2 regions of the Phreatobacter stygius genome follow, and region 2 is predicted to be linked to the other one. Evidence: predicted binding sites of a transcription regulator. Region 2 holds the regulator's gene; the other holds the start of a gene.
The links. The regulator HrcA, encoded in region 2, represses chaperone genes, less so after heat shock. The targets are predictions, from matches to a motif close to GTTAGCACTCNCNNNNNGNGAGTGCTAAC.
Positions count from the first base shown of each region.

Region 1: a site for HrcA is predicted at 3,095-3,123, ahead of groES (co-chaperone GroES). Genes of this name have one in related genera too.

Region 1 is NZ_CP039690.1:3,438,214-3,444,656, forward strand. Features, by position in the region: gene E8M01_RS16085 (ABC transporter substrate-binding protein) at 1-830, opposite strand, end outside; gene groL (chaperonin GroEL) at 1,041-2,681, opposite strand; gene groES (co-chaperone GroES) at 2,734-3,024, opposite strand; gene E8M01_RS16100 (MarR family winged helix-turn-helix transcriptional regulator) at 3,223-3,681, shown strand; gene E8M01_RS16105 (PaaI family thioesterase) at 3,743-4,225, shown strand; gene E8M01_RS16110 (DMT family transporter) at 4,228-5,112, opposite strand; gene E8M01_RS16115 (sulfite exporter TauE/SafE family protein) at 5,109-5,888, opposite strand; gene E8M01_RS35080 (DUF1127 domain-containing protein) at 6,159-6,443, opposite strand, start outside.
Region 2 is NZ_CP039690.1:3,008,367-3,014,809, forward strand. Features, by position in the region: gene E8M01_RS13925 (hypothetical protein) at 43-909, shown strand; gene E8M01_RS13930 (alpha-ketoglutarate-dependent dioxygenase AlkB family protein) at 906-1,526, shown strand; gene E8M01_RS13935 (VOC family protein) at 1,536-1,916, opposite strand; gene hrcA (heat-inducible transcriptional repressor HrcA) at 2,087-3,169, opposite strand; gene rph (ribonuclease PH) at 3,319-4,032, shown strand; gene E8M01_RS13950 (non-canonical purine NTP pyrophosphatase) at 4,029-4,691, shown strand; gene hemW (radical SAM family heme chaperone HemW) at 4,701-5,882, shown strand; gene E8M01_RS13960 (ActS/PrrB/RegB family redox-sensitive histidine kinase) at 5,960-6,443, shown strand, end outside.

The DNA.
Region 1 (6,443 bases), 430 kb from region 2:
TGTTCGGTCACCACATTGCGGTTGCGCTCCAGCGGCGGCAGCAGGTCGTTGGGCGGGTTTTCCCACCAGTCCGCCTCGCCGCTCTGCAGGGCGGCCGAGGCCGTCGCCGGATCCGGCATGATCAGCCATTCGACCCGGTCGAAATGCGCCACCTTCGGGCCCGACAGCCAGTCTGGCTGACCGCTCTCGCGCGGCTTGTAGCCGTCGTAACGTTCATAGACCGCCCGTGCGCCGACCAGCCGTTCGCCCGGGACCCATTTGAACGGCCCGGAGCCGATCGCTTCGGTGATCGGCTTGAACGGGTCGGTATTGGCGAAACGCTCGGGCATGACGACCAGTGCCGGCGGACCGACCTTGGCGAGCGCGTCGAGCAGCGCTCCGAACGGCTTGTGCAGGCGGATGACGAAGCTCTTGTCGTCGGGCGCCGTCATTTCGGCGATCCGGACGATCAACGCCTGGCCCAGCGCGTCGCGCGCCGCCCAGCGCTTGATCGAGGCAATGCAGTCGCGGCCGCGCACCGGCTCGCCGTCGTGGAAACGCAGGCCGTCGCGCAGCTTGAACGTCCAGCGCTTGCCGTCATCCTCGACGGTGTGGCCCTCGACCATTTGCGGCTGCGGCTTCAACTGGCTGTCGATGCCGTAGAGCTGATCATAGACCAGCAGGGCGTGGTGACGGGTGACATAGGCCGTCGTGCCGATCGGGTCGAGCACGGTCAGATCGGCCTGCGGCACATATTTCAGCACATTCGCGCGGGAGGGCGTCTGGGCCAGGGTGGAACGCGGCAAGGCCGCCGCGGCGAGGGCGCCGGTGAGGAAGCTACGGCGTCGCATGTCAGTCTCCCGTTTCGCTGCACATCGGGTGGATCAGCCAGCCGCGGATCCAGGCGGCTCGATATCGCTTAAACTCCCACGGTCGAAAGCCGGTGCCAATGGCTGGACAGCTTTGCGTGCCCGGAGGGCTTGCCCGATGCCGGCAAGGCCAAACGAAAAGGGGCGCCTTGCGGCGCCCCTTCCGTATGCGTGGAGGTTGGAGTGGCTGGATCAGAAATCCATGCCGCCCATGCCGCCGCCGCCCGGCATGGCCGGAGCAGCGCTTTCCTTCTTCGGCGCTTCGGCAATCATCGCGCCCGTGGTGATGAGCAGCGAAGCCACCGAGGCGGCGTTCTGCAGGGCGGTGCGAACCACCTTCACCGGGTCGACGATGCCGGCATCGAACATGTCGACATATTCTTCGGTCTGGGCGTTGAAGCCGTAGGTCGCCGACTTGCTCTCCATGATCTTGTTGACCACGATCGAACCTTCGACGCCGGCGTTCTCGACGATCTGACGGATCGGCGCTTCGATGGCCTTCAGCACGATATTGATGCCGGCCTGAACGTCGACGTTCTCCGACTTCAGCTTCGCGATGCTGGCCTTGGCGCGGAGCAGAGCGACGCCGCCGCCCGGGACGATGCCTTCCAGCACGGCCGCGCGGGTGGCGTTGAGCGCGTCGTCAACGCGATCCTTCTTCTCCTTGACTTCGATCTCGGTGGCACCGCCAACCTTGATCACCGCCACGCCACCGGCGAGCTTGGCCAGACGCTCCTGCAGCTTCTCGCGGTCGTAGTCCGAGGTGGTCTCCTCGATCTGCGCCTTGATCTGGCCGATGCGGGCCTCGATGTCCTTCTTCTTGCCGGCACCGTCGACGACCGTCGTCTTTTCCTTCTCGATCAGCACCTTCTTGGCGCGGCCGAGCATCTGGAGAGTGACGTTCTCGAGCTTGATGCCCAGGTCTTCGGAGATGACCTGGCCGCCGGTGAGGATCGCGATGTCCTCGAGCATCGCCTTGCGGCGATCGCCGAAGCCCGGAGCCTTCACGGCTGCGACCTTCAGGCCGCCGCGCAGCTTGTTGACCACGAGGGTGGCCAGAGCCTCGCCCTCGACGTCCTCGGCGACGATGATCAGCGGCTTGCCGGTCTGGACGACCGACTCGAGCACCGGCAGCATGGCCTGGAGGCCAGTCAGCTTCTTCTCGTGGATGAGGATATAGGCATCCTCGAGATCCGCGATCATCTTGTCGGCATTGGTGATGAAGTAGGGCGACAGGTAGCCGCGGTCGAACTGCATGCCTTCGACGATGTCGACTTCGGTGTCGAGGCTCTTGGCCTCTTCGACCGTGATGACGCCCTCGTTGCCGACCTTCTGCATGGCGTTGGCGATCATGTCGCCGATCAGCTTGTCGCCGTTCGCCGAGATGGTGCCGACCTGGGCGACTTCAGCCGAGGACTTGACCTTCTTGGCCGACTTTTCGAGGGTCTTGACGACCTCGAGCACAGCCTGGTCGACGCCGCGCTTCAGATCCATCGGGTTCATGCCGGCGGCGACGAACTTGGCGCCCTCACGGACGATCGCCTGGGCGAGAACGGTGGCGGTGGTGGTGCCGTCGCCGCCGAGGTCGTTGGTCTTCGAGGCCACTTCGCGCACCATCTGGGCGCCCATGTTCTCGAACTTGTCGGCGAGCTCGATCTCCTTGGCGACGGTGACGCCGTCCTTGGTGATGCGCGGCGCGCCGAACGACTTTTCGATGACGACGTTGCGGCCCTTGGGGCCGAGCGTCACCTTGACGGCTTCGGCGAGGATGTCGACGCCGCGCAGCATTTTCTCGCGCGCGTCCTGGGCGAATTTCACGTCCTTGGCAGCCATTGGCTTACTCCTGTCGGAAAGAACTAAAGGGGAGGGGCTGGGCGGTGCGAAATTACTTCGCGATCACGCCCATGATGTCGCTCTCCTTCATGATGAGGAGGTCGACGCCGTCGATCTTCACTTCCGTGCCCGACCACTTGCCGAAGAGCACCTTGTCGCCCTTCTTCACGTCGAGCGGAACCAGCTTGCCGGCTTCGTCACGGGCACCGGCGCCGACGGCGATCACTTCGCCTTCCTGCGGCTTTTCCTTGGCGGTATCCGGGATGATGATGCCGCCCTTGGTCTTCTCCTCGGACTCCAGGCGACGAACGACCACGCGGTCGTGCAGCGGACGGAACTTCATGGGTTGATGGTCCCTGAAATGAGCGGCGCGAAGGCCGCAGAATATCGTGGCGGCCGAGATCGGCCGAGCTGTTAGCACTCGTGTAGCGTGACTGCTAACAGCTGGTCGGGGAGATAAGCGTATGGCCGGAGAGAGTCAAGAACGCGCCGCTCGCGACCAAAACTTGACGTCGCCCTTGTCTCGCCGGATCGTGACGACATGAAGACGGCCCCCGATCAAGCCACGCTGACGCGGATCGCGCGTTCCTGCATCTGTTTCCAGACGCGCATGACCGCCCATGCGGTGACGCGCGCCTATAACCGGATCCTCGCCCCGCTCGGCCTGGAGGTGACCCAGTTCAACATCCTGGCGGCGCTGGCCTCGGGACATGTGGCCTCGGTTACCGCCTTGTCCGATGTGCTGGCGCTCGACCGCACCACCATGACCCGCAATCTGAAGCGGCTCGAGACATCCGGCCTGGTCAGCGTTTCCAGCGGCCCAGGCCGGGCGATGAAGCCGGAACTGACCGAGACCGGCACCGGCCTCCTGTCCACCGCCATCCCGCTCTGGGAGGCTGAACATGCCCGGATGGAGGGAGCCGTGGGCGCGGCGCTGTGGCACGACACCCGCGAGGGCTTGCGCGCCATTCGCAGGACGCTGAAGGCGCGCGAGGCCTGAGCGGCGGCGCTTGACCGGCCGTGGCAGCATCCGTAACGTGCAGTTACACGATAGGTGACAGATGACGATTCATTACGGTGTTGTTCCGCCCGCTGAAGCCGCCGCCCAGGATGGCATCGATTTTCTGCGCGACATGCTTGCCGGGCGCCACCCGGCGCCGCCGATCGCCAAGACCATGGGTTTCCTGCTGGTCGAGGTCGAGCCCGGAAAGGCCGTGTTCGAGGGCACGCCGTCAGCCGATTTCTACAATCCGCTGGCCACCATCCATGGCGGCTGGCACGCCACCATGCTGGATTCGGCACTCGGCTGCGCCGTCCATACCGTCATCAAGGCGGGGCAGGGCTATACCACTGTCGAGATGAAGGTGAATTATGTCCGCGCGCTTCTGCCCGACGCCGGCGTCCTGCGCTGCGAAGGCAAGGTCATTCATGCCGGCGGCCGGATCGCCACGTCCGAGGCGCGCCTGACCGACGCCAAGGGCCGTCTGATCGCCCATGGCACCGAAACCTGCATGATCTTCGAAGCCCGCCCGCCGGCAGCCTGACCTCAGCGGCCGGTTTGCCGCCGCGCGACCGCCAGGCAGGCGGCGATGATCAGCGCCGCGCCGGCCCAGGTCGTCCAGCTGGGCACTTCGCCGAAGGCGAGATAGCCGAGCGCCGAGCCCCAGATCAGCGCGCTGTATTCGAGCACGCCGAGCGGGCCGGCATTGGCGCGCGCAAAGGCCCAGGCCATGCACAGGTGGCCGGCGAGGCCGAGCAGGCCGATGCCGGCGAACAGCACCCAGGAGCGCGGGTCCGGGGTCTCCCAGACCATGTAGGCGAAGGGCGCGATCATGAGCATGGGGAAGAGGTTCTGGAACAGCACGATCAGTCCGAGCGCGTCGGTCTGGGCGCGTTGTCTGAGCAGCACCAGATTGGCTGCGTAGAAGAATGCGCTGAGGATCGCCGCGGCGATGCCGAGAATGCGGGTGAGATCGAACACGCCGCCGCCGACCTTGCCGGCGACGATGATCGCCATGCCGATGAAACCGACGACGATGGCGATCATCACCGCCGGAGAAATCGCTTCCTTGAGGATCAGGGCCGCGAGTGCGGCGAGAAACAGCGGCGACAGGAAGGCGAGCGTGATCGCCTCGGCGAGCTCCAGCTTGGCCAGGGCATAAAAGAACAGGCCGGCGGTCAGCACCACCAGTGCGCCGCGGAACAGATGGGCGCGGACCATTTCCCTGCCAGGCATGGGCGGCCGCAGCACGGCGAGCGCCAGGATCGCCCAGGGCAGGCCGCAGGCAAAGCGCATGAACACGATCTGGGGTGTCGCATGGGCCGCGGCGACACTCTTGATCAGCGCGTCCATCAGCGCCAGCAGGAAGACCCCGAAGGCTCCGACCAGGAATGGCATGGGAACTGGCGATTTGGATGGGCGGGTCGTCATGTCGGCCACAATGCGCGGATCGCATCCCAGAGCAGCTTGGCGCCGGCGATTCCGACCAGGCCATAACAAAGACCGTAGAGCTTTTCACGCGACAGGCCGTCATGCAGCCGCCGGCCGATCAGCACGCCGACCGGCACGATCGGCGCGAGCGCCAGCGCCTTGACGAACACCCCCGGCTGGTCGAGCCCCGAATAGACGAAGCCCGGCAGCTTGATCAGATTGCCGAGCGTGAACACGACGATGGTGGTTGCCGCATAGGCGGTCTTGGTCAGATCGCGGCGCAGCAGATACATGGCGAGCGGCGGGCCGCCGGCATGGGCGATATAGGTGGTGAAGCCGGCCCCGGCACTGGCGGCGAGCGCCAGGCGTGGCGATACCGGCAGGCTTGGCGCGGCGGCGCCGGTTTTCAGGAAATAGCGGGCGGTAAAGGCAAGCGTGATCACTGCGATGATCAGCGCGAGAACGCGCTGGTCGACATATTCAAACACCATGAACCCGGCAAGGGTGCCGGCGACCAGGCCCGGCAGCAGCCAGGCCAGATCGGGCTTTGACCAGGCGCTGCGCGGAAAGCTGCCGATCGCGAAAATGTCCATGAAGGCGACGAGCAGGGCGGTGACGATCGACGCCTGGATCGGATCCATGACCAGCGCCAGCAGCGGAATGCCGAGGATCGCCAGGCCGCCGCCGAAGGCGCCCTTGCCGAGCCCCATCAGGAAGGTCGCGGTGATGCCGACGGCATAAAAGGCTGGATCGGTTGGGAAGGCCGCAAGCGTCATGAGCGATTGCTATCTGCGTTGCGCGGGTCGCGATAGGTCGGCCGGAGCGATGCAACCATGCGCGGCCTTGCGATGGCGCGCGCGGAAACAAGAAAAAAGCCGCCGCGGCGGACCACGGCGGCTTGAGGTTGTCCCGAGTGGCGGGCGAGGGGACGACCGGCCCTCGGGACAGGCTGTGCGGAGCGCGGGGTAAGGCTCTCCGCGCAAAATGCGTGGGAACAACGTGGCCAGGCGTTTCTCCGTTCCACTGAAACGGAGAAACGCCTGGGATCAATTGCAGGTGGCGACGCGCGGCAGATGACTGACGACGTCGGGGACGATCGACGGGCCGGTGACGGCGACTACCTGCGGCCGGCGGCCATGGCCACGTTCGGCGGCACGGGTCGCGACGATCACAGTCGGATCGCCGAAATATCCGGCTGCCGTGGCGTCTCGAAGATCGCCTCGCGACAAGCCGAGGTCGGCGAGCGTTTTGTCGTCCATCTCGCACAGGGCAGCATAGTCCTGTCGCGCCTGACGCCAGGAATTGATCACCTGGACCTGACGACGCGCAAC
Region 2 (6,443 bases):
GCGCGCTATGTGACAGGAGTTCAACGATTATCGGATCTCTCGATGAAGCGTTTCGGTTTCCTCCTGGCGATTTCCGCCCTGGTCGCCTTTGGCGGCCTGGAGGCCCGCGCGCAAATGCAATTGCCCGGCGCCGTGGCTCCGACGCCACAGGGCGCCACCGTGCCGTCGGGACGGCCGCCGGCCGCCCGGGGCGGCGGTGTCGGCCAGTCGGGCCAGCGCGGGCCGGCCGGGCCGCCGCCACGGCGCGGCGAGGAGACCTTGCCGGGCCGCAACCTGCGCTATCTCGGCCGGCAGGGCTCCATGGTGATTACCCGCGTCGGCCCGCCGACCCAGCAGAGCTTCACCATTGCCGCGACCGGCGCCGGCCGACGCGGCAATGATATCCGCAGCATCTGCACGCCGGACCTGAATGCCGGCCAGACCGTCACCCTGAAGCCGCTCGGCCGGCCGGCAGGCCTGTCGCGCTTCGAGGCTGCCTTCCCCGGCTGCACCATGGTCATCGACCTGCTGTCCGATGCGGCCATCGTGACCGCGCCCGACGGCGTCTGCCGGTTCACCGAAGAATGTATCGTCGACCCGACCGGCATCTGGGGACCGGTCGACCGGGAAATGCCCTCCGACGCCGAGATCGAGCGGGCACGCGGCGCCGCCGACCGGCGGCTCAACGAGGCGCGCCGCACCTTGCAGGCGCGGCTGCGCACGACCCCCGAGGGGCGGGCCTTCCTGCAGGAACAGGCCGGTTTTGGCGCCAATCGCGAGCGGGTCTGCCGCAATTACGGTACTTCGGATGCGGGTCTCGGCTATTGCGCGCTGAAATATACCGAGGCGCGGGCGGCAGCTCTCGAGGCGCGCGTGGCAACGCCGGCGCCGGCCGAGGCCTCGACCGCGCGGCGTCCGCCGTCGCGATGACCGCCGTCCCGGTCGTTCCGGGCTGCGTCTGGTACCCGGGCTATCTGGATGGCCCGGCGCAGGCCGGGCTCGCTGCGACCTTGCGCGGGCTGATCGGCGAGGCGCCCCTGTTCCAGCCGGTCATGCCGCGCACCGCCAAGCCCTTCTCGGTCCGGATGACCAATGCCGGACCGCTCGGCTGGGTCTCGGACGTTGCCGGCTATCGGTACCAGCAGCTGCATCCGGTGACCGGCAAGCCCTGGCCGCCGATCCCGGAGATGGTCATGGCGGCCTGGCGGGAGCTTTCCGGTTACCCGCACGCCCCCGAAGCCTGCCTGGTCAACTGGTACGCGCCCGGCGCCCGGATGAGCCTGCACCAGGATCGCGACGAGCAGAATTTCGACGCGCCGGTGGTCTCGCTGTCGCTCGGTGACACCGGCCTGTTCCGGATCGGTGGCAGCGCGCGCGGCGGCAAGACCGTCTCGGTCAAGCTCGCCTCGGGCGATGCCCTGGTGTTCGGCGGCGCCGCCCGGCTCGCCTTTCACGGCGTCGACCGGCTGCTGCCGGGCACCAGCACGCTGCTCAGGGACGGCGGCCGGATCAACCTGACGCTTCGCCGCGTCACCCCGGCCGCCTGAACCGGACCGTCAGTTGGTCGGGGTGGCGATCGGCGTCAGCCAGCCGATGACGCAGCCCGACGGGTCGGCGATGATGGCGATGCGGCCGACACCGGGAATGTCGAAGGGTTCCTGCAGCAACTGGCCGCCGGCTGCGGTGACGGCCTGGGTGCGCTGGTCGACATTGTCGATTTCGACATAAGACAGCCAGCCCGGCGTCGCCTCCGGATCATCCGCGGGCATCGACATGATGCCGGCGGCGGGCGACCCGTCGGAAGCGTGCGCGATCCAGTATTCGGCATCCGGCATGGGAAACTTCTGGTAGGTCCAGCCGGCGGTCGCGGCGTAGAAGGCCTTGGCCTTCTCGACATCGTCGGTCATCAATTCGTTCCAGTTGAACTTCCCGTGCATGCCTGCCTCCCGTGTGGTCTTCGAGGATCGTCGATGAGGCGGCGCGCCGCCATGTGACTTTTGGTCCGAGTAACGTGTCGTCCGAGTAACGTGTGGCCCGAGTGACTTATGGTCGAATTGCCTGCAGGCGGAAATGCGGCGGTGACTGCGCGAGCGGGCCCTGTGAACGATCAGCCGATCAGCCGCGACAGCACCTTGGCGGTGTAGTCGACCATCGGCACGATCCGGGCATAGTTGAGCCGGGTCGGCCCGATCACGCCGAGCACGCCGACGATGCGGCTCTGGCCGTCGCGATAGGGTGCGACGATCATCGACGAACCGGACAGCGAGAACAGCTTGTTCTCCGAGCCGATGAAGATGCGCACGCCCTCCGCCGTCTCGGCGCGGTCGAGCAGGTCGACCAGGTCGCGTTTCGATTCCAGGTCGTCGAACAGGAGCCGGATGCGCTCCAGATCCTCCAGCGCCTTGAGGTCGCCGAGCAGGTTGGCCTGGCCGCGCACGATCAGCTGGCGGTCGGCCGGGTCGCCGCCCGACCAGGAGGCGAAGCCGGCCTCGACCAGCTTCTGGGTGAGGCCGTCGAGTTCGGCCTTGGCGGTGGCCAGGCCCCGCTGCAGCTCGACCCGCGCCTCGGTCAGCGTCCGTCCGCGAATGCGCGCATTGAGGAAATTGGAGGCTTCCACCAGCGCCGAGGGCGGCAGGCCGGGCGGGATCGGCACGATGCGGTTCTCGACCTGGCCATCCTCGGAGACCAGCACGACCAGGGCCTTCTCCAGTTCGATGCGGACGAATTCGACATGTTTCAGCCGGGCGTTGGATTTCGAGGTCAGCACCACGCCGGCGCCGCGCGACATGCCGGACAGGAGCTGCGAGGCGTCCGCCAGCACCGTCTCCATCGAGCGGTCGGGACCGGAGGCGGCGACCTGGGCCTCGATGGCATTGCGCTCGGATTCGGCGAGATCGCCGAATTGCATCAAGGCGTCGACGAAGAAGCGCAGGCCGGTTTCGGTCGGCAGCCGCCCGGCCGAGGTATGCGGCGCGAAGATCAGGCCGGCTTCCTCCAGATCGTGCATGACATTGCGGATCGACGCCGGCGACAGCGTCATCGGGATGATCCGTGACAGGTTGCGCGAACCGACCGGCTCGCCGGTGGCCAGATAGCTTTCGACGATCTGCCGGAAAATCTCGCGCGAACGCTCGTCGAGCTGGGCGAGCGCGGACAGGGTGGCTTGGGAACGCGGGGTTTCGGCGGACAAGGCTGGACCTCCAAGCGGCGAATTTGGGCCGTGGGGGCCGCCTGATCAAGCCTCGAAGCCTATCACGGCTCGGCCCTGCCGGTGGGCTCGTTCTTGTTCTTCGGCCCGGCTCGCCGTAAGAACCGCAATCATTTGACCAGGAACCCGCCATGCGTCCCTCCAAACGCGCGCCCGACGCGCTGCGCCCCGTCTCGCTCGAACGCGCGGTTGCCCGCTATGCCGAAGGCTCCTGTTTCGTGAAATTCGGCAATACCCATGTGCTGTGCACCGCGAGCCTGGAAGAAAAGCCGCCATCCTGGCTGCGCGGCCAGGGTCGCGGCTGGGTGACCGCGGAATATTCCATGCTGCCGCGCGCGACGCTGGAGCGCACGCGCCGGGAATCGACCGCCGGCAAGCCGTCCGGCCGCACCATGGAGATCCAGCGGCTGATCGGCCGGGCGCTGCGCACGGTGGTCGACCTGCCGGCGCTGGGCGAACGGCAGATCACCATCGACTGCGACGTGATCCAGGCTGATGGCGGCACGCGCACCGCCGCGATCACCGGCGCCTGGGTGGCGCTGCATGATTGCATCGCCTGGATGAAGGCCCGCGACATGGTCAAGGCGAACCCGCTGAAGGACCATATCGCCGCCATTTCCTGCGGTATCTACAAGGGGACGCCGGTGCTCGACCTCGACTATGCCGAGGATTCGGAAGCCGATACCGACGCGAATTTCGTGCTGACCGGCGCCGGCGGCATTGTCGAGATCCAGGGCACCGCCGAGAAGACGCCGTTCTCGGAAGCCGAGCTGCTGCAGCTCCTGGCGCTCGCCAAGACCGGCTGCACCAAGCTGGTCGACCTGCAGAAGACGGCGGTCGCGTGACCGGCCGCAAGCTCAGCGCCGGCACCCGGCTGGTGGTTGCCACCCACAACAAGGGCAAGCTCGCCGAATTCCGCGACCTGATGGGCCCGCATGGCATCGAGCTGGTCTCCGCCGGCGAGCTCGGCCTGCCCGAGCCCGCCGAGATCGGCACGCTTTATGCCGAGAACGCCGCCATCAAGGCGCGCGCCGCCACCGCCGCCACCGGATTGCCGGCGGTTGCCGATGATTCCGGCCTGGCCATCGACGCGCTCGACGGCGCCCCCGGCCTGTTCACCGCCGACTGGGCCGGCAACCCGCGCGACTTCGCCGCCGCCATGGCCCGCGTCGATCGCGAGCTGGCCTTGCGCGGCGTCGCCACCGCCGGCGCCCGGGCCCATTTCGTTTCGGCCCTGTCGCTGACCTGGCCCGACGGCGAAGAGGCGATCTTCGAGGGACGGGTGTTCGGCACGCTGGCCTGGCCGCCGCGCGGCGCGCAAGGTTTCGGTTACGACCCGATGTTTGTGCCCGACGGCCTGGCACTGACCTTCGGCGAGATCGGGCCGGAAGCCAAACATGGCCTGCCGCCCCATGGCCAGGGCCTGTCGCACCGCGCCCGCGCCTTCATGCGGCTCGCCGAAACGGTCCTGCCGCCGCTTCAAAACCTGGCCGGAAAGGCCTAGATACGGGCCATGACGACATTTCGACCTCCCGGCGGCGGCGGCACGGACGATCCCGGATTCGGGGTCTATGTCCATTGGCCGTTCTGCGCCTCGAAATGTCCCTATTGCGATTTCAACAGCCATGTCCGCCATGTCGCGCCCGACCAGGAGCGCTTCGTTGCGGCGTTTGCCCGCGAATTGAGGACGACCGCCGCGCGTGTGCCCGGCCGCCGCGTGTCGTCGATCTTCCTCGGTGGCGGCACGCCCTCGCTGATGTTGCCGGCAACGGTTGGCGCCGTGCTCGACGAGATCGCCAGGCTCTGGACCGTCGGTGCCGATTGCGAGGTGACGCTGGAGGCCAATCCGACCAGCGTCGAGGCCGAGCGCTTCAAGGGTTTTCGCGCCGCCGGCGTCAACCGGGTCTCGCTCGGCGTCCAGGCGCTCGACGATGCCGACCTGAAAAGTCTCGGCCGGATGCATTCGGTCGACGAGGCGCTGCGCGCTGTCGACGTCGCGCGCCGGCATTTCGACCGCTATTCCTTCGATCTCATCTATGCCCGCACCGACCAGACCCCTCAGGCCTGGGAGGCCGAGCTCCGGCGGGCCATTGCGGAAGCCGCCGAACATCTCTCGCTCTACCAGCTCACCATTGAGCCCGGCACGGTGTTCGAGGCCCTGCACCGCGCCGGCAAGCTGAAGGTCCCGGACGCCGAAATGGGCCGGGTTCTTTACGACCTGACCCAGCAGATTTGCAGCGAGGCCGGGCTGCCGGCCTATGAGATTTCCAACCACGCCCGCCCCGGCGCCGAGTGCCGGCACAACATGATCTATTGGCGTTCGGGCGATTTCGCCGGCGTCGGGCCCGGCGCCCATGGCCGGCTGACGCTTGGCAACGGCCGGGTCGCGACATCAACCGAAAAGCATCCGGAAACCTGGCTCGGCCTGGTCGAGGCCCAGGGTTCCGGCGTCATTGCCGAGGAGCGGCTGGTCCAGGAAGAGACCGCGGACGAATTCCTGGTCATGGGCCTGAGGCTCGCCGAAGGCATTGACCTGAAGCGCTATGAGGCCCTGTCCGGCCGCGTGCTGGATCCCGAGCGCATTGCCTTCCTGGAGGGCGAAGGTTTCCTGGCGCGCCTGCCCGGCGATCGCCTCAAGGTGACCCCGGCGGGTTTCCCGGTGCTCGACGCCGTGGTCGCCGATCTCGCGATGTGAGCCGTCTTCGGCTCGGCTCGGTTTGGGCGCCGTCGCGCCGCATGGCTTTTCCAGCCCATGCGGCCTAGGTTCCGCCGATGCGGATGAATCTCAGGCTCAACCTGCTGACTGAAACCACCACCTGGCGGCGCAGCGTCCGGCTGGAGACGCTGATCCGGCTGCGCTGGTTCGCGCTCGCCGGCCAGACCGCGGCGATCTTCACGGTATTCTGGGGTCTTGATTCCTCGCTGCCGATCGAATGGTGCCTGATCGCGGTCGGCGCCTCGGCCTGGCTCAACATTTCGCTCCGGCTGCGTTATCCGGCCAATCACCGGCTGGACGCGCCGGAAGCCGGCGCGTCGCTCGCCTGGGACATCCTGCAGCTGGCCTTCCTGTTGTTCCTCACCGGCGGCTTGGAAAATCCCTTTGCCTTCCTGTTCCTCGCCCCGGTGCTGATCTCGGCCACCTCGCTGCCGCCGCGCATGACCCTGTCGATCGGCGTCCTGGCGGTGGCTTGCGCCAGTGTCGTCGCCTTCGTGCATTTGCCGCTGCCGTGGGAATGGCGCGACGACCTGCGTCTGC